Variovorax paradoxus: one gene and its partner. The protein of the gene in region 2 interacts with the protein of the main gene of each other region in a pairwise test. Links are inferred from orthologs where the notes say so. Each region holds a gene or a part of one and is shown on either strand. Other genes may lie near its edges.

The links.
Region 1: the proteins of ligA (region 2) and leuS interact in binary tests that used the Escherichia coli proteins (3 or more experiments, as listed by UniProt). The link is inferred for Variovorax paradoxus from one-to-one orthologs.

What each region holds. Positions count from the first base shown.
Region 1 is NZ_CP045644.1:1,064,954-1,073,833, forward strand. What follows is about bases 3,766-6,927. They hold leuS (leucine--tRNA ligase), read right to left. Parts: upstream 6,597-6,927; coding sequence 3,966-6,596; downstream 3,766-3,965. Other genes in these bases: lptE (LPS assembly lipoprotein LptE), read right to left, coding at 3,766-3,930; GFK26_RS04825 (flavin-containing monooxygenase), read right to left, coding at 6,682-6,927. Outside these bases: gshA (glutamate--cysteine ligase), read right to left, coding at 1-770; GFK26_RS04805 (glutamate-5-semialdehyde dehydrogenase), read right to left, coding at 950-2,242; holA (DNA polymerase III subunit delta), read right to left, coding at 2,318-3,388; more of lptE, read right to left, coding at 3,409-3,765; more of GFK26_RS04825, read right to left, coding at 6,928-8,166; GFK26_RS04830 (alpha-amylase family glycosyl hydrolase), read left to right, coding at 8,297-8,880.
Region 2 is NZ_CP045644.1:5,271,944-5,280,564, reverse strand. Bases 5,537-8,439 are described here. They hold ligA (NAD-dependent DNA ligase LigA), read right to left. Parts: upstream 8,085-8,439; coding sequence 5,988-8,084; downstream 5,537-5,987. Other genes in these bases: GFK26_RS24325 (cell division protein ZipA C-terminal FtsZ-binding domain-containing protein), read right to left, coding at 8,111-8,439; GFK26_RS34345 (hypothetical protein), read right to left, coding at 5,537-5,868. In the rest of the region: pgm (phosphoglucomutase (alpha-D-glucose-1,6-bisphosphate-dependent)), read left to right, coding at 1-788; GFK26_RS24365 (PPC domain-containing DNA-binding protein), read left to right, coding at 805-1,218; GFK26_RS24360 (amino acid ABC transporter permease), read right to left, coding at 1,173-2,231; GFK26_RS24355 (amino acid ABC transporter permease), read right to left, coding at 2,228-3,226; GFK26_RS24350 (amino acid ABC transporter substrate-binding protein), read right to left, coding at 3,223-4,260; GFK26_RS24345 (DoxX family protein), read left to right, coding at 4,437-4,826; def (peptide deformylase), read right to left, coding at 4,851-5,390; more of GFK26_RS34345, read right to left, coding at 5,446-5,536; more of GFK26_RS24325, read right to left, coding at 8,440-8,621. UniProt on the Escherichia coli protein: DNA ligase that catalyzes the formation of phosphodiester linkages between 5'-phosphoryl and 3'-hydroxyl groups in double-stranded DNA using NAD as a coenzyme and as the energy source for the reaction.

The DNA of each region.
Region 1 (8,880 bases), 4.2 Mb from region 2 along the record:
ACATGGCTGGTGAGCACGTCGATGCCGCGGCCCTCGGCCACGTCGACGCCTTCGGCGCGCGCGTAGATCGGGTTGATGAGCCACGGATCGATGCCCAGCAGCTTGCCGAAGCGCTTGCACAGCTCTTCATAGCTGTGCAAATGGTTGCTCTTGCGGCGCACCGACCAGCCCGCGTGCAGCGGCGGCAGCAGGTATTGCTCGTGCAGGTCTTCGAGGATGCCCGGCGTTCCTGCAGAAAGCTCGTTGTTCAGAAGAATTGTGCAGGGATCGAAGTTCTTCAGGCCCAGGCGGCGCTTGGAACGCACCACCGGTTCGAGCGTCACGGTCTCGCCGTTGGGCAACTCGATCTTCTTGGGCGACTTGATGGCCGGATCGACGGAGCCGATGCGCACATTGAGGCCCGCCATGTGGAAGATGCGCACCAGTTGCGCGATGTTGGCGAGATAAAAGGTGTTTTTCGAGTGATTTTCAGGAATGACGAGCAGGTTGCGCGCCTCCGGACAGATCTTCTCGATGGCCGCCTGCGCAGCCTGCACCGCCAGCGGCAGCATTTCCTTGGTGAGGTTGTTCCAGCCGCCGGGGAACAGGTTGGTGTCGACCGGGGCGAGCTTGAAGCCCGCGTTTCGGATGTCGACGGCGCTGTAGAACGGCGGCGTGTGCTCCATCCACTCGAGGCGGAACCAGCGCTCGATGGCGGGCGTCGAGTCGAGCACCCGCTGCTCCAGTTCGTTGATCGGGCCGGTCAGGGCAGTGACGAGATGCGGAACCATGCAGCGGCCTTGTTGGTTTTGTGCTTAAAGGTGGAGTGGAATTGTAGGATTTGGGGATGGCCGCCCCGATGACAAGCAGCCAAAGAGAACAAAGCACCCCAATCCACAACACACGTTGCAAGAACACCGCGGCACGGGCCGCGCCGCCGGCCCGATGGCCCCGGCCCTTCGGACCCCGACTAGCTGCGGACTTCGCCCTGCCCCAGCACCACGTACTTGAGCGAGGTCAGGCCTTCGATGCCGACCGGGCCGCGCGCATGGAACTTGTCGGTGCTGATGCCGATTTCGGCGCCCAGCCCGTACTCGAAACCGTCTGCGAAGCGCGTGCTCGCATTCACCATCACGCTGGCCGAATCGACCTCGCGCAGGAAGCGCTGGGCATTGATGTGGTCGCGCGTGACGATGGCGTCGGTGTGGTGGCTCGAGTAGCGGTTGATGTGCGCAATGGCCTCATCGACGCCCGCCACCACCTTGATGCTGATGACGGCGGCCAGGTATTCCTCGGACCAGTCGGACTCGACCGCATCAAGCACCTTGGCCTGCGGATGGTGCGCCTCGCTGGCGCGCAGGATGGCGGCAGCGGCCGGGTCGCAGCGCATTTCGACGCCCTTGGCGGCGAAGACGGCGGCGATCTCGGGCAGGAAGTGGTCGGCCACCGAGGCCGACACCAGCAGGCCTTCGGCGGCGTTGCAGGGGCTGTACTTCTGGGTCTTGGCGTTGTCGACGATGCGCAGCGCCATGTCGAACTCGGCCGTGTCGTCCACGTACACGTGGCAGTTGCCGTCCAGGTGCTTGATGACGGGCACCTTGGCGTCGCGGCTGATGCGCTCGATGAGGCCCTTGCCGCCGCGCGGAATGATCACGTCGACGAATTCGGGCATGGCGATGAGCTGGCCCACGGCTTCGCGGTCGGTGGTCTGCACCAGCTGCACCGCCTCGACCGGCAGGCCGGCTTCGGCCAGCGCCTCGGACACCAGCAGCGCCAGCGCCTTGTTCGACTCGATGGCTTCCGAGCCGCCGCGCAGGATGGCGGCATTGCCGCTCTTGATCGCGAGGCTCGCGGCCTCGATGGTCACGTTGGGGCGGCTCTCGTAGATCATGCCGAAGACGCCGATCGGCACGCGCATCTGGCCCACGCGGATGCCGCTGGGCTGCTGCTTCATGCCGATGATTTCGCCGATCACGTCGGCCATGCCGGCCAGCTGCTCGCAGCCTTCGGCCACGGTTTCGAGGACCTTGGGCGTGAGCTTGAGCCGGTCGACCATCGGGGCCGACAGGCCGGCGGCCGTGGCGCGCTCCAGGTCCTTCTGGTTGGCAGCAGCCAGCTCGGGGCCGACTTCGCGCAGGCGCCGGGCCAGCGCCTTCAGTGCTCTGTTTTTGGTAGCTGCATCCGCACGGGCCATGAGGAATGCAGCGGCTTTGGCTTGCAGACCGAGGGTCTGCATGTGCTCGCTGACGTTGAACGCGTTCATAGCCGGCATTTTCCCACGCGGACCTTCGGTCCGGCTGACGCGGGCCTTTTGCCGTCTACAGACGGCAAGCGGACGTCAGGCGCGGCGTGGCGCCGAGGCCGTGCTGCAGGCGCGGCACAGCATCAGCGCCAGCCGCTGCAGCGCCTGCCAGCCGCTGGCGGGCCAGTCGGGCTGCTTCAGGCCCTTGCAGATGCCGTCGACCAGGTGGGCCGCGCGCAGCAGGCGGGTCAGCATGCGGTCGTCCAGGCGCGGCAGCACGCGTTCGAAGGCGCGCTCGCGCGGGCCCCAGATGCGGTTCTCGCGCAGCGCCATCGGCAGCGGGCGGCCGGCGGCCATGGCGTCCTTCACGCGCTTGAGGGCGCGGATGTCCTCGGCGATCGTGTAGTGCACCAGCACCTCGGCTTCGCCCTCGGCCTGCAGGCCGTCGAGCATGCGCGCCACGCGCTGCGGGTTGCCGGCCAGCACGGCCTCGGAGAGCTTGAACACGTCGTAGCGCGCCACGTTGTTGACGGCGCCCTCGACCTGCTCCCAGCTCAGCTCGCCGGCCGGGTGCAGCAGTGCAAGTTTCTGGATTTCCTGGTGCGCGGCGAGCAGGTTGCCTTCGACGCGGTCGGCAAAGAACTGCAGCGTGCGCTGCCCTTCGTCGCCGGGCATCACGCGCTGGTTCTGCAGCCCGAGGCGCTGGGCGATCCATTGCGGCAGCGCGGCGCGCTCGATCGGGTCGACCTGGAGGCTCACGCCGTTGTTCTCGAGCGCCGAGAACCACGCACCGGTGCGCGTGGCCTTGTCCAGGCGCGGCAGCATCACCAGCGTGAGCGTGCTGTCGTTGCCGGGCGCGGCCTCGGCCAGCTGCTGCAGCGCGACGCTGCCGTCCTTGCCGGGCTTGCCCGACGGAATGCGGATCTCGACGATCTGCTTGTCGGCGAACAGCGAGAGCGAGCCTCCGGCCGCGAGCACCGCGCTCCAATCGAAGTGCGCGCCAGCCACGGTGTACGAGCTGCGCTCGGTGTGGCCCTGGGCGCGCGCGGCGGCGCGGATGGCGTCGGCCGCCTCCTGCGCGAGCAACGGCTCATCGCCGTGGATCGTGTAAAGCGGCTTCAGGCCCTTTTGCAGGTGGGCGCCGAGCTGGGCACTGGCAAGTTGCATTGAAAGAACGGAAGCGAGGCTTACAGGGACTGCACCGCCGCCAGCCGGCGCATCAACTGCTGCGCGATGTCGGCCTGCATGTCGCGGTACAGCAGATCGGCCTCGCTCTCCTTGGCCAGCGCATTGGTTTCGTTGAAGCTCAGGTCGCGCGTCTGCGAGACCTCGGAGGCGGCCAGCAATTCCTTGCCGCCCGGTGTTCGCAGGCTGAAGCGGGCGCGCAGGCGCAATTGCACCTCGCGCACCAGACCAGCGGAATTGGTCGAGATGACGAACCGGTCGCGGTCCTCGCCCAGCACGACGAGCACGGCGTCGGCGGTGCCCGCCTCTTCCTTGGGCACCAGCCGCACGTTGCCGGCCGCGCGCAGCTCGCGCCGCAGCTGGTTGATGAGCGCCGTATTGCCTTCGAGCGACAGCGTCTTGAACGCGAAGGTCGGCGCCTGGCGCAGTGCGAAGCCGCAGCCGGACAGCACCAGCGAAGCGCCTGCGACGCCGAGGCCCAGGAGAAAGCCGCGGCGCGGCTGCGAGGCATTGCGAATGTTCATGCGTCTGTCGTTTCCGTCGTTCTGCAGAGTCTGTGTCAGATGACCACGTTGACCAGGCGCCCGGGCACCACGATCACGCGCTTGGGCGGCGCGCCTTCGGCGAAGTTGACGAAGTCGTCGCAGGCGAGCGCCAGACGCTCGATCTCGTCCTTCGAGGCACCGGCGGGCACGAGCAGCTTGCCGCGCAGCTTGCCGTTGACCTGCAGCATGAGTTCGACCTCGTCCTGCGCCAGTGCGGCCACGTCGACCACGGGCCAGGGCGCGTCGAGCAGGTCGCCCGATGCCTTGTCGTAGCCGAGCTGTTGCCAGAGCTGGTGCGCGATGTGCGGCGTGGCCGGGTACAGGCAGCGCAGCAGGATGCCGAAGCCCTCGCGCGCGGCGGCCGCGTCGCCCGCGCTGCCGTCGGGCTTGAAGCCTTCGAGCGCGTTGAGCAGCTTCATCGTGCCCGACACCACGGTGTTGTATTGCATGCGCTGGTAGTCGTAGTCGATCTGGCGCAGCACGGTGTGCACCTCGCGGCGCAACGCCTGGGCGGGCTTGCCGAAGCTCTGGCCGGCGAGCGCCACCGGCGCCACGTCGGCCTGGGCCACGCCGTAGTTCCACACGCGGCGCAGGAAGCGGTAGCTGCCTTCGACGGCCGCGTCGTTCCACTCGAGCGTGGCTTCGGGCGGCGCGGTGAACATGGTGTACAGGCGCGCGGTGTCGGCGCCGTACTTCTCGATGAGGTCCTGCGGGTCGACGCCGTTGCGTTCGCTCTTGCCCATCTTGCCCACGCCGCCGTACTCGACCTTCGTGCCGTCGGCCAGCGTGCCGCCGGTGATGCGACCCTGCGCGTCGAGCACCGCCGTGACTTCGAGCGGCGGGAAGTAGTCCTTGCCGCCCTTCTCGTTGCGCTTGTAGAAGATGTGGTTGAGCACCATGCCCTGCGTGAGCAGCTTGGCGAAGGGCTCGTCGGCCTTCACGAGGCCCAGGTCGCGCATGACCTTGGTCCAGAAGCGCGCGTACAGCAGGTGAAGAATCGCATGCTCGATGCCGCCGATGTACTGGTCCATCGGCATCCAGTAGTCGGCGCCCTCGGCGACCATGGCCTGGTCGTTCTTGGGGTCGCAGTAGCGCATGAAGTACCACGACGAATCGACGAAGGTGTCCATCGTGTCGGTCTCGCGCCGCGCGGCCTTGCCGCACACCGGGCACACCACGCCGGCGTGGAAGCCTTCGTGCTTGGCCAGCGGGTTGCCCGAGCCGTCGGGCACGCAGTCGGTCGGCAGCACCACGGGCAGGTCCTTCTCGGGGACCGGCACCGCGCCGTGTTCGTCGCAATGGATGATCGGGATCGGCGTGCCCCAGTAGCGCTGGCGGCTCACGCCCCAGTCGCGCAGGCGCCAGGTGGTCTGCAGCTCGCCCAGGCCCTTCTGGCCCAGCGCATGCGCCACGGCGGCCACGGCCTCCTTGTAGGTCATGCCGCTGAAGTTGTCGGAGTTGATGGTCACGCCGCGCTGCTTGTCGCCGTACCAGTCCTGCCACTTGTGATAGTCGAAGTGCGGTTCGTCGTCGACCAGCACGACCTGGATGATCTCGATGCCGTACTTGTTGGCGAAGGCAAAGTCGCGTTCGTCGTGCGCGGGCACGCCCATCACGGCGCCGTCGCCGTAGTTGATGAGCACGTAGTTGCCGACCCACACCGGCACCTGTTCGTCGGTGATCGGGTGCGTCACGGTCAGGCCCGTGGGCACGCCCTTCTTCTCCTGCGTGGCCAGCTCGGCTTCGGTGGTGCCGCCGCCCTTGCATTCCTCGATGAAGGCCGCGACCTTCGGATCGAGCGTGGCGGCGTGCGCCGCCAGCGGATGCTCGGGCGCGACGGCGCAGAAGGTGACGCCCATGATGGTGTCGGCACGCGTGGTGAACACGTACATGCGGCCGTCCTGGATGAGCTTGCCGCTCGCATCCTTGATGTCATGCGTGAAGGCGAAGCGCAGGCCCTCGCTCTTGCCGATCCAGTTTTCCTGCATCAGCTTGACGCGCTCGGGCCAGCCCGGCAGCTTGTGCTGGGTGTGCTCGAGCAGTTCTTCGGCGTAGTCGCTGATCTTCAGGTAGTAGCCGGGGATCTCGCGGCGCTCGACGGTGGCGCCGGTGCGCCAGCCCTTGCCGTCGATCACCTGCTCGTTGGCCAGCACGGTCTGGTCGACCGGGTCCCAGTTGACGACCTGGGTCTTGCGGTAGGCAATGCCCTTTTCGAGCATCTTCAGGAACAGCCACTGGTTCCACTTGTAGTAGCTCGGATCGCAGGTGGCGATCTCGCGGCTCCAGTCGATCGCCAGGCCCATGGCCTGGAGCTGGCCCTTCATGTAGGCGATGTTCTCGTAGGTCCACTTGGCCGGCGGCACGCCGTTCTTGAGCGCCGCGTTCTCGGCCGGCAGGCCGAAGGCGTCCCAGCCCATGGGCATCAGCACGTTGTAGCCGCTCATGCGCAGGTAGCGCGTGAGCATGTCGTTGATCGTGTAGTTGCGCACGTGGCCCATGTGCAGCTTGCCGCTGGGGTACGGCAGCATCGAACAGGCGTAGTACTTCTTGCGACCCGTGTCCTCGGTGACACGGTAGACATCGGCGGCGCGCCATTGCGCCTGGGCAGCGGACTCGACGTCGCTGGGTTTGTAGCTGGGGTTCATGACATCTCGGCAGGGCCCGGCTCGACGGCGGCCGGGAAGGCGGATTATCGCGCCGCGCGTGATCGCCCCCGGCCCCGTGCCGGAATCAGGCCCTTTCCTGCGGCGGCGGGGCGGGCGTCCACTCGTCGCCGAACAGTTCCGGCTCGCTGTAGGCCTGCAGGTTCGCCCAGTGGTGGGCCGCATCTTCCCGGTAGAACAGGCTGGCCAGCCCCGACGCCAGGCGCCGCGCGCCGTCGCTGATGGCCGGAATGTCGCCCGACACCGTGCCGTGCGACAGCGCCGCCGGGTAGCAGAAGCAGTGGATGCGATCCAGCCCCGGGCAGGCGCCGGGCGCGTTTTCCTGGAATTCGAAGGCCGGCCCGAGGTCGGGCGAATCGGTCAGTTCGCGGTCTTCGTCACCGGGCGCGGGCGTGAAACGATCTTTCCAGGTGCGAATGTGGGCGGCAATGCCCGCGAATTCGGGGCGGGCGGCCCAGTCGACCTGGAAACCGGTCGACACGATCAGGAAGTCGAATGCGAAGTCGCCCTTGGGCGTGGTCACGCGCAGCGCCTCGCCCTGCGGCGCCACGGCCAGGACGGGGCAACCGAAGTTGAAAAAGGCGTTGGCATGCCGCGACACCCGCAGCGTGCTGCCGTGCGGCGGCGGCACGTTCAGCACGTTGATGTAGTGGCGGATGCGCCATTTGAGTTCGTCGGGCAGGTCGTAATGCCCCTGCGTGAGCCCCGGCACGCCGGCGCCCTTGCCCTTGTTGACGCGCGGCAGGTCGGGCCGGCGGATCAGCAGCTCGACGCTGTGCGCGCCGGCCTCGAGCGCCGTGGCGGCACTGTCCATGGCCGAGGAGCCCGCGCCGACCACGCCCACGCGCAGGCCCTTGAGGCGGCCGTAGTCCATCTCGTCGGACGAATGCGCCCACCTGGCGCGCGGCAGGCCGTCCACGAACGCGGGCACGGCCGGACCGCCGAGGCCGTCGCGGCCGGTGGCCAGCACGACGCGGCGCGCCAGCACGCGGCGTTCGCCGTCGGGCGTGCGCAGGTCCAGGCGCACGGCGCTGGTGTCGGGCAGCGGCTGCAGGCCGGTGACGGCGGTGTCGTTGCGCACGTCCACGCCCATCACGCGGCGGTACCAGACCAGGTAGTCCATCCACTGCAGGCGCGGGATCTTGTCCATCGCGGCCCAGGCCTCGGTGCCGAACTGGGCCTCGAACCAGGCACGGAAGGTCAGCGAGGGCAGCCCCAGCGCAGGGCCCGTGAGTTCCTTGGGCGAGCGCAGGGTTTCCATGCGCGCCGTGGTGGCCCAGGGGCCTTCGCGGCCGGCCGGCGCGCGGTCGAAGATCACGGCTCGGATGCCCTGCTGCGCCAGCGCGCCTGCCGCGGCCAGCCCGGCCTGGCCGCCGCCGATGATGGCCACGTCGAGCACGGGCTCGCCGGCGATCTGGCGCGGCGGCACCCAGGCGCGGGCGGGCCAGCCGAGGTAGTCAAGGTCCTGGGCGAGCCGGCGTTCGAGCGCGGCGAGGCCGATGGGTCGGGCGGAAGGAGCGGAGGGGGAGAAAGCGGGGTCGTCGGTGGTCATCGGTCGGGGGCGGGACGGCAGCGTCCCGCCCTGCTGAATTTACCCACTTCTTGCGCGGCGGCTGTCCGCATCAGCGTACTGCTGGCCCGGATTTCGCATGCCACAATGAATTTCGACCACAGGGGCAGGCATGAGCGGCAGCAAAGGCGAATGGTGGCGGGGCGCAGTGATCTACCAGATCTACCCGCGCAGCTTCATGGACAGCAACGGCGACGGCGTCGGCGACCTGCCCGGCATCACGTCGAAGCTCGACCACGTCGCCAGCCTCGGCGTCGACGCGGTCTGGGTCTCGCCCTTCTTCCGCTCCCCCATGAAAGACTTCGGCTACGACGTGGCCGACTACCGCGCGGTCGATCCGCTGTTCGGCACGCTGGCCGACTTCGACGCCATGCGCGCACGCATGCACGCGCTGGGGCTGAAGCTCATCATCGACCAGGTGCTCTCGCACACGTCCGACCAGCACGCGTGGTTCGCCGAAAGCCGCAGCTCGCGCGACAACCCGAAGGCCGACTGGTACGTCTGGGCCGACCCCCAACCTGACGGCACGCCGCCCACCAACTGGCTCTCGGTCTTCGGCGGCTCGGCCTGGCAGTGGGACTCGCGCCGGCGGCAGTACTACCTGCACAGCTTTCTCACGGAGCAGCCCGACCTCAACTTCCATTGCGCCGAGGTTCAGGACGCCCTGCTCGGCGAGGTGCGCTTCTGGTGCGAGCG
Region 2 (8,621 bases):
CGATGCACGGCTTGGTCGCGCTCAAAGACCGCTTCGGCATCGCCTTCGCCTGCGACACCGACCACGACCGCCACGGCGTGGTCACGCGCAGCGCGGGCCTCATGCAGCCGAACAACTACCTCGCGGTGATGATCGACTACCTCTTCACGCACCGTCCGCACTGGCCCGCGCAGGCGGCCGTCGGCAAGACGGCGGTCAGCAGCCGCATGATCGACCGCGTGGCCGCGCAACTGGGCCGCCCGCTGTACGAGGTGCCCGTGGGCTTCAAGTGGTTCGTCGACGGGCTGGTCGACGGCTCGCTCGGTTTCGGCGGCGAAGAAAGCGCGGGCGCCACCTTCCTGCGCCACGACGGCAGCGCGTGGACCACCGACAAGGACGGCATCGTGCCCGCCCTGCTCTCGGCCGAAATCGCTGCGCGCACGGGGCGCGACCCCGGCGAGCGCTTCAACGAACTCACGCAGGCGCTGGGGCGCCCTGTGTCCGATCGCGTGGACGCACCCGCCACGCCCGAGCAGAAGAAGCGCCTGTCGGCCCTATCGCCGCAGCAGATCACCTCGACCACGCTGGCCGGCGAGAAGATCGAGAACGTGCTGAGCCACGCGCCGGGCAACGGCGCGGCCATCGGCGGCGTGAAGGTCGTCACCGAGAACGGCTGGTTCGCCGCTCGGCCTTCGGGCACGGAGAACATCTACAAGATCTACGGCGAGAGCTTCCTCGGCGACGAGCACCTCGCACGCATCCTCGGCGAGGCGCAGCAGGTGGTCGACAAGGCGCTGTCGGCGAGCTGACGCGAGGCAACAGCGCATGGACACGCTTGTGCTGCGGCTGCAACCCGGCGACGACCTGCGCGCGGCACTCGATGCCGTGCTGAAGCAGGGCGGCATCGGCGACGCGGCCTTCGTGGTCTCGGGCATCGGCAGCCTGCGCGGCGCGCGCATTCGTTTCGCGGGCGCCGAAGCGGCGACGCGCATCGAAGGCGACCTTGAAATCCTTACGCTCGCCGGCACGCTGTCGCCCGATGGCTCGCACCTGCATCTCAGCGTGTCGGATGCCGCCGGCCGGGTGTCGGGCGGCCATGCCGCACCGGGCTGCGTGGTACGGACCACAGCCGAGGTCCTCGTCGCGGTGCTGCCCGAATGGCGCTTCTCGCGCGAGCCCGACACGCAGACCGGCTACGCCGAGCTGGCGCCCAGGCGCCGCTCGAGCCAGACGCTGTAGCGCGACAGCCCGAAGCACAGCAGCCAGTAGACGGCCGCGACGAACAGGTAGCCCTCGAGGTAGAACGGCCGCCAGACCGGATCGCCGCCCAGCGCGAGCCCGAGCGCGCCGGTCAGCTCGAACAGACCGACCACGGTCACCAGCGAGGTGTCCTTCAGCGTACCGACCACGCTGTTGGTCAGCGCGGGCACCACGAGGCGCAGCGCCTGCGGCAGCACGATGTCGCGCTGCACCGGCCAGCGACCGAAGCCCAGCGCCATCGCCACCTCGGTCTGGCCGCGCGGCACGGCCTGCAGGCCGCCGCGGATGATCTCCGCCAGATACGCTGCGACGAACAGCGTGAGCCCCATCAGCACGCGCACCAGCACGTCGGGCTGCCAGCCCGCGGGCCACAGCAACGGCAACAGGAACGAGGCCATGAACAGCACCGAGATCAGCGGCACGCCGCGCACCAGCTCGATGTAGCTCGCGCTCAGCGTGCGCACCACCGGCCATTCGGAGCGCCGCCCCATCGCGAGCAGCAACGCCAGTGGAAAGGCCAGCGCCAGCCCGACCACGGCCAGACCGATGGTGAGCGGCAGGCCACCCCAGCGGCTGGTCGGCACCGTGCTCATCCCGGCCACGCCACCGTGCATCAGCCCGACGAACAGCAGTAACGCCACGAGCCACAGCGGCACCAGCCACCAGCGCCAGCTGCGCGGCCAGGCGCTGAGCACGGTCACCGCAGACAGCACGACCACCGCGAGGGCCGGACGCCATTGCTCTTCATACGGAAAGCGACCGAACAGCATCGGCCGCCACTTCTCGGCGACCACGCCCCAGCAGGCGCCGTGCTGAACGGCGCGGCAGGCATCCGCGTCGGGGCGGAACACGGCGTGCACCACGCCCCATTCGAACGCGTGGAAGCCGGCCCACGCGAGCAAGCCCAACAACAGCACCGTGGCGAGCGCGCGCAGCGGCGACCCCCACAGCTCGCTGCGCCACGCGATGGGGCCTTGCGCGACGCGCCTCATCGCCAGCCTCGCAGCGCGACGCGCGCGTTGTAGCGGTTCATGCCGAAGGAGATCACGAGCGACAGCAGCAAATACACCGCCATGATGATCGCGATGCACTCGAATGCCCGTCCGTTCGAGCCGATGGTGGTGTTGGCCACCGACACCAGCTCCGGATAGCCCACGGCGACGGCCAGCGACGAATTCTTGGTGAGGCTCAGCAACTGGTTGGTGAGCGAGGGCACGATCACGCGCAGCGCCTGCGGCAGGATCACGATGCGCAGCTGCTGCACCGACGACAGCCCCAGCGCCTGCCCCGCCAGCACCTGCCCCTGCGAGACCGAGAGGATGCCGGCGCGCACGATCTCGGCGACGAAAGCCGCCGAATACAGCGACAGCCCGGCGACGATGGTCACGTACTCCGGGCTCAGCGCGGCGCCGCCGCTCACGCCGAAGTCACCGCGCTCGGGCCATTCGAAATGCGTGGGCCACCAGCCGCCCTCGCCCGTCACGGGCCAGGGCACGCTGAGCCCGCCCTTGCTGAGCCACACGCCCGGCAGCAGGTGCACGGGCTCGGTCGGGTCGGGCAGCAGGTTGGCCATCGCGAAGGCCAGCATCAGCAGCTGCACCAGCAGCGGCACGTTGCGCAGCAGCTCCACGTACGCGGTGCAGATGCCGCGCAGCAGCACGTGCGGCGCGAGCCGGCCGATGCCGATCAGCGTGCCGAGCACCACCGCGAAGATGGCGGCCGGCACGGCTGCGCGCACGGTGTTGATCAGGCCCGCAAGAAACGCGCGCCACGAAGGTTGGCTGGCATCGAAATCGAGCCAGCCTTCGCTGATCGAAAAGCCTGCGGGCTCGGTGAGAAAGTCGAAGCCCGAACGCACGCCGCGTGCGCGCAGCACCTCGAGCGCATGGTTCACCACCCAGGCGGCGCCCGCCACGACGGCCAGCACCAAAAGGGCCTGCACGAGCCAGGCCAGCCAGGCGCCGCGGCGCGAGGCCTGCCCACTCATCGAACAGGAGGTGCGTAGATCAGGCCGCCTTTGCTCCACAGATTGTTGGAGCCGCGCGGCAGCTTGAGCACCGACTTCGGTCCGACGTTGCGCTCGAACATCTCGCCGTAGTTGCCCACGGCCTTGATGGCGCGGTACGACCAGTCCTTGTCCAGGCCCAGCAGCTTTCCGAGGTCTTCACCGGCGCCGAGCAGGCGCTGCTGCGCCGGGTCTTTGCTGCTGCCCTTGAGCTGGTCGGCATTGGCTTGCGTGACGCCGAACTCTTCGGCCTCGATGAGCGCGTTGGGCACCCACTTGGCGATCGCGAACCACTCGTCGTCGCCGCGGCGCACCAGCGGCGCGAGCGGCTCCTTGGAGATCAGCTCGGGCAGGATGAGGTAGTCGTCGGGGTTCGGCGCTTCCTTGTTGCGCAGGCCGGCCAGCGCCGAGGCGTCGGTCGTGAAAGCCTGGCAGCGGCCCGAGAAGAAGGCCTTGAACGAGGCTTCGAAGCTCTCGAACACCACGGTCTTCACCGGGATGTTCTGCGCGCGGAAGTAGTCCGACACGTTCTTCTCGTTGGTGGTGCCCGACTGCGTGCAGATGGTGGCGTTCTTGAGCTGCTTGGCGCTCGTCACCTTGAGCTTCTTGGGCACCAGGAAGCCCTGGCCGTCGTAGTAGGTGATGGTGGTGAAGTTGAAACCCAGCGACGCGTCGCGCGTGAGCGTCCAGGTGGTGTTGCGCGCGAGGATGTCGATCTCGCCGGCCTGCAGGGCCGAGAAGCGCTGCTGCGAGTTGAGCGGCACGAAGTCGACCTTCTTCGGATCGCCCAGCACGGCCGCGGCGATGGCGCGGCAGGTGTCGACATCCAGGCCCGACCAGTTGCCCTGCGTGTCGGGCGCCGAGAAACCGGCCACGCCGTTGGTCACGCCGCACTTGACGGTGCCGCGCTGCTTGACCGCGTCGAGCGTCTTGCCGGCGAAGGCCGGGGCCGCGGCGGCCAGCGCGACAACGGAGGCGGCGGCCAGCAGTGCCGGACGGAATCGGGTGTTTTTCATCATGGGTGTGTGCTCCTCAACAGTAGGCAAAAGGCAGTGTACGGGGCGATGCCGGCCGGCGACAAAGAACCCCGCGTTGGATACATATGTCGATCCGTTCGCGGGCGACCGGTTGGCGGCGCGGCGAGTTTCACTACCATACGGCCCTTTCATCACTGCTGAACAGGAATCACACCATGGTCAAGTCCGACGACACCGGCAAGCTCATCCTGCGCGTTGCGCTGGGCATCCTCATCCTGCTGCATGGCATTGCCAAAGTCGGCAAGGGCGTCGACGGCATCGGCGGCATGCTCGCGTCGCACGGCCTGCCCGCGGTGCTGGCCTACGGGGTCTACGTGGGCGAGATCCTGGCGCCGGTGCTGCTGATCGTCGGCCTGTTCACGCGGCCCGCCGCGCTGGTCGTGGCCATCAACATGGTCGTGGCGATCTGGCTGGCGCACCGCAAGGACCTGGGCGCGCTGAACGCGCAAGGCGGCTGGGCGCTGGAACTGCAGGGCATGTTCCTGTTCGCGGCCATTTCGCTCGCGTTCACGGGCGGCGGTCGCTTCGGGCTCAACAACAAGTAAGCCAGCCAACGGACGGACGACCCTTCAGTCGTCGTCCGCCGCATCGAGGCCTGGAAACAAGACCTCGGTGTAGCCGAAGCGCGAGAAATCGCGCACCCGCATCGGGTACAGCTTGCCGAACAGGTGATCGACTTCATGCTGCACCACGCGCGCATGAAAACCATCGGCGGTGCGGTCGATCGGGTCGCCGTACAGGTCGAAGCCCGTATAGCGGATGTGGGCGAAGCGCGGCACCACGCCACGCAGGCCCGGCACCGACAGACAGCCTTCCCAGCCCTCTTCCTCTTCGTCGCCCAGCGGCGTGATGACGGGGTTGAGCAGCACGGTGCGCGGCACCGGCGGTGCGTCGGGGTAGCGGGGATTGACGGTGTCGGTGCCGAAGATCACCAGCTGCAGATCGACGCCGATCTGCGGCGCCGCAAGGCCGGCGCCATTGACCGCTTTCATGGTCTCGAACATGTCGCGCACCAGCAGGTGCAGTTCGTCGGTGTCGAAAGCGGCGACCGGCTGCGCAGTGCGCAGCAGCCGGGGGTCGCCCATCTTGAGGATTTCGCGGAAGGCCATGGCGGGATTATGGCCAGCGCGCCACGCCCTCGCTGGGGCGTGTGCTTGCTTTGTGTCAGGGCTTGTCGGCCAGCGCCGGCGCGTCACGCCACGGCACGCCCGGCGGCGGGCGCATCGCGTTGCTCGGGTAGTTGGGCGACACGCCCGGGTGCGCAGGCGAAACGGCCGGCGGACGCATCTGAACCGGCGGACGGCCGGATGGATAGGTCGGCCGCACGGCTGGATAGCTGGGACGCACCGCGGGATAGCCGGGTCGGCCATAGTAGGGACGGCGGTCGTAGTACGGGCGACGGTTGTCGTAGTAGCCGCCACCCTGGATGTAGACCGGCGCCGGCACCACAACGGGACCAGGATCGGAGTAGTACGGATCGGAATAGCCGCCGGAGTAATACGGATCGCCAGGAACGGCCACGCAGCCGCCCAGCAGCGCGATGCCGCCGAGTGCGAGGCTGGTCGCGAGAACACGAATTTTTTGCATGAGGGACTCCTTGTCGGCCTTCTGTAATCGTTCAACGCCCGCTTGTAGACCCTGTTGACTGCGCGGATGTGAAGTCGCGTAACGGCCGGTAAGGGCCACAGTCAACGCCGCCGCCCGCTTCAGGCTTCGGAAGCCGGCGGAACCCCGCTCGCGAGAATCTCCAGCATACGCGCCTCGTCGATCACGGTAACGCCGATGTTGCGCGCCTTGTCGAGCTTGCTGCCAGCCTCTTCCCCGGCCACGAGGTAGTGGGTCTTCTTGCTGACGGAACCGGCCACCTTGGCGCCGGCTGCCTCCAATTTATCCTTCGCATCGTCGCGGCTCAGCGTAGGAAGGGTGCCGGTGATGACGAAGGTCAGCCCCGCCAAAGGCTTGGGCGCGCGGGCTTCGGGCTCGAACTCTTCCCAGGTCAGGCCGCAGGCCCGCAGTTGCTCGACCACTTCTCGGTTGTGCGGCTGGTCGAAGAAGGTGCGCAGGCTTTGCGCCACCACGGGGCCGACGTCGTTCACTTCGAGCAGTTGCTCTTCGGTCGCGTCCATGATCGCGTCCAGCTTGCCGAAATGCTTGGCGAGGTCCTTGGCCGTGCTCTCGCCAACATGGCGGATGCCCAGGCCGAACAGGAAGCGCGGCAACGTCGTCTTCTTCGAGGCTTCGAGCGAGTCGACGAGGTTCTTGGCCGACTTTTCCGCCATGCGGTCCAGGCCCGCCAGCGTGACGAAGCCGAGCTTGTAGAGATCGGGCAAGGTGCGGATCAGGTTGGCATCGACCAGCTGCTCGACCAGCTTGTCGCCCAGCCCGTCGACATCGACCGCACGCCGTGCCGCGAAGTGCAGGATGGCTTCCTTGCGCTGCGCCGCGCAGAACAGACCGCCGGTGCAGCGGTAGTCGACCTCGCCCTCCTCCCGTACCGCCTCGGAATCGCACACGGGGCAGGTGTGCGGCATCGTGAAGATGGCGCCGCGCCGGTCGTCGGGCTTGGCCAGGCTGTCGGGGGCGACGCCGACCACTTCGGGAATCACGTCGCCGGCGCGCCGCACGATCACGGTGTCACCCACGCGCACGTCCTTGCGGCGGGCCTCGTCTTCGTTGTGCAGCGTGGCGTTGGTCACGGTCACGCCGCCGACGAACACCGGCGCCAGCTTGGCGACCGGCGTGAGCTTGCCGGTGCGACCCACCTGGATCTCGATGCCGACCACCTCGGTCAGCTGCTCCTGCGCCGGGTACTTGTGGGCCACGGCCCAGCGCGGTTCGCGCGAGACAAAACCCAGCTGTCGCTGCAGCGCCAGGCTGTCGACCTTGTAGACCACGCCGTCGATGTCGTACGGCAGCGCATCGCGCTGGCGGCCGATGGTTTCGTGGAACGCTATCAGTTCAATAGCACCTGTCGCCCGCGCAGTCTGCGTCGCGACAGGAAATCCCCATGCATGGAACTGCTGCAGCCAGTCGAACTGGGTGGCAATCTCCGGACCGCCTTCGCTCGCGGACGAAACCTCGCCAAGGCCGTAGGCGAAGAAGCTCAGCGGGCGCGCCGCCGCGATCGCGGGATCGTGCTGGCGCACCGCGCCGGCCGCCGCGTTGCGCGGGTTGACGAACACCTTCTCGTTCTTCTGCCCGGCGGCGATCTTCTCGCGCTGGCGCTCGTTGAGCGCGTCGAAATCGGCGCGCTTCATGTAGACCTCGCCGCGCACCTCGACCACGGGCGGCGCCGTGCCCTTGAGCTTCAGCGGAACCTCCCGGATGGTGCGGATGTTCTGCGTGACGTCTTCGCCCACCTCGCCGTCGCCGCGCGTGGCGGCAAGCACCAGCACGCCGTGCTCGTAGCGCAGGCTCATGGCCAGCCCGTCGAACTTGAGTTCGCAGACGTAGGCGATCTGCGCTGCGTCTTCGGCCAAGCCCAGTTCGCGGCGCACGCGCGCATCGAAGGCGCTGGCGCCGGTCGGCGTGATGTCGGTTTCGGTGCGGATCGACAGCATCGGCACGCGATGCCGCACCTTGGCCAGGCCGTCGAGCACCGCACCGCCCACGCGCTGCGTCGGCGAGTCGGGTGTGCGCAGCTCGGGAAACTCGGTTTCCAGCGCCTGCAGGCGCTGGAACATCTTGTCGTACTCCGCGTCGGGCAACTCGGGGGCGTCGAGCACGTAGTAGAGATGGGCGTGGCGATGCAGCTGCTCGCTCAGTGCGGCGGCTTCGCGTGCCGCTTCGTCGCGCGTGGTCATTGGGGGTCCCTCGGGAAAAAGACGGATCAGCTGAAGAGGCGTCGCGCGAGCGGCGAGCCCGCGGCGAGGTCGCGTGCGTCGAGCGTGTCGTACAGCTGCTCGAGGTCGGTGCCGATCACGTCCATGGTTTCGTCGCGCAGCAACTGGCCGTCGCTGTCGGTCACCACGCCGTCCATCTCGCGGGCGAGCGTGGCAGCAGCTTCGCGCATGCGGCGGAACGGCTCTTCGCCGCGGTCGACCTGCGGCACATCGAGGCTCAGGCTGAGTTCGCGGATCGCCGATTGCGCCGGATCGTCGGCCAGCGCGGCCTGGGTGTCGAACGAGAGCCCGAGGATCGGCGGCAAGCCGACCTCACTGGTCGGCAGCACCATGCGGCCCGGGATGATCCCGGCGACAAAGCCCAGCCGCGCAGCGTTCTGCTGCACATAGCCCGGACTCCAGGCCGCATGCAGCGCACGCAGCACGAAGCCCAGTTGCGCGTCGTGCGCGCTGGCGAACTGGTCGAGCTCGCGGGCGCGGGCCACTTCGTCGAGCATC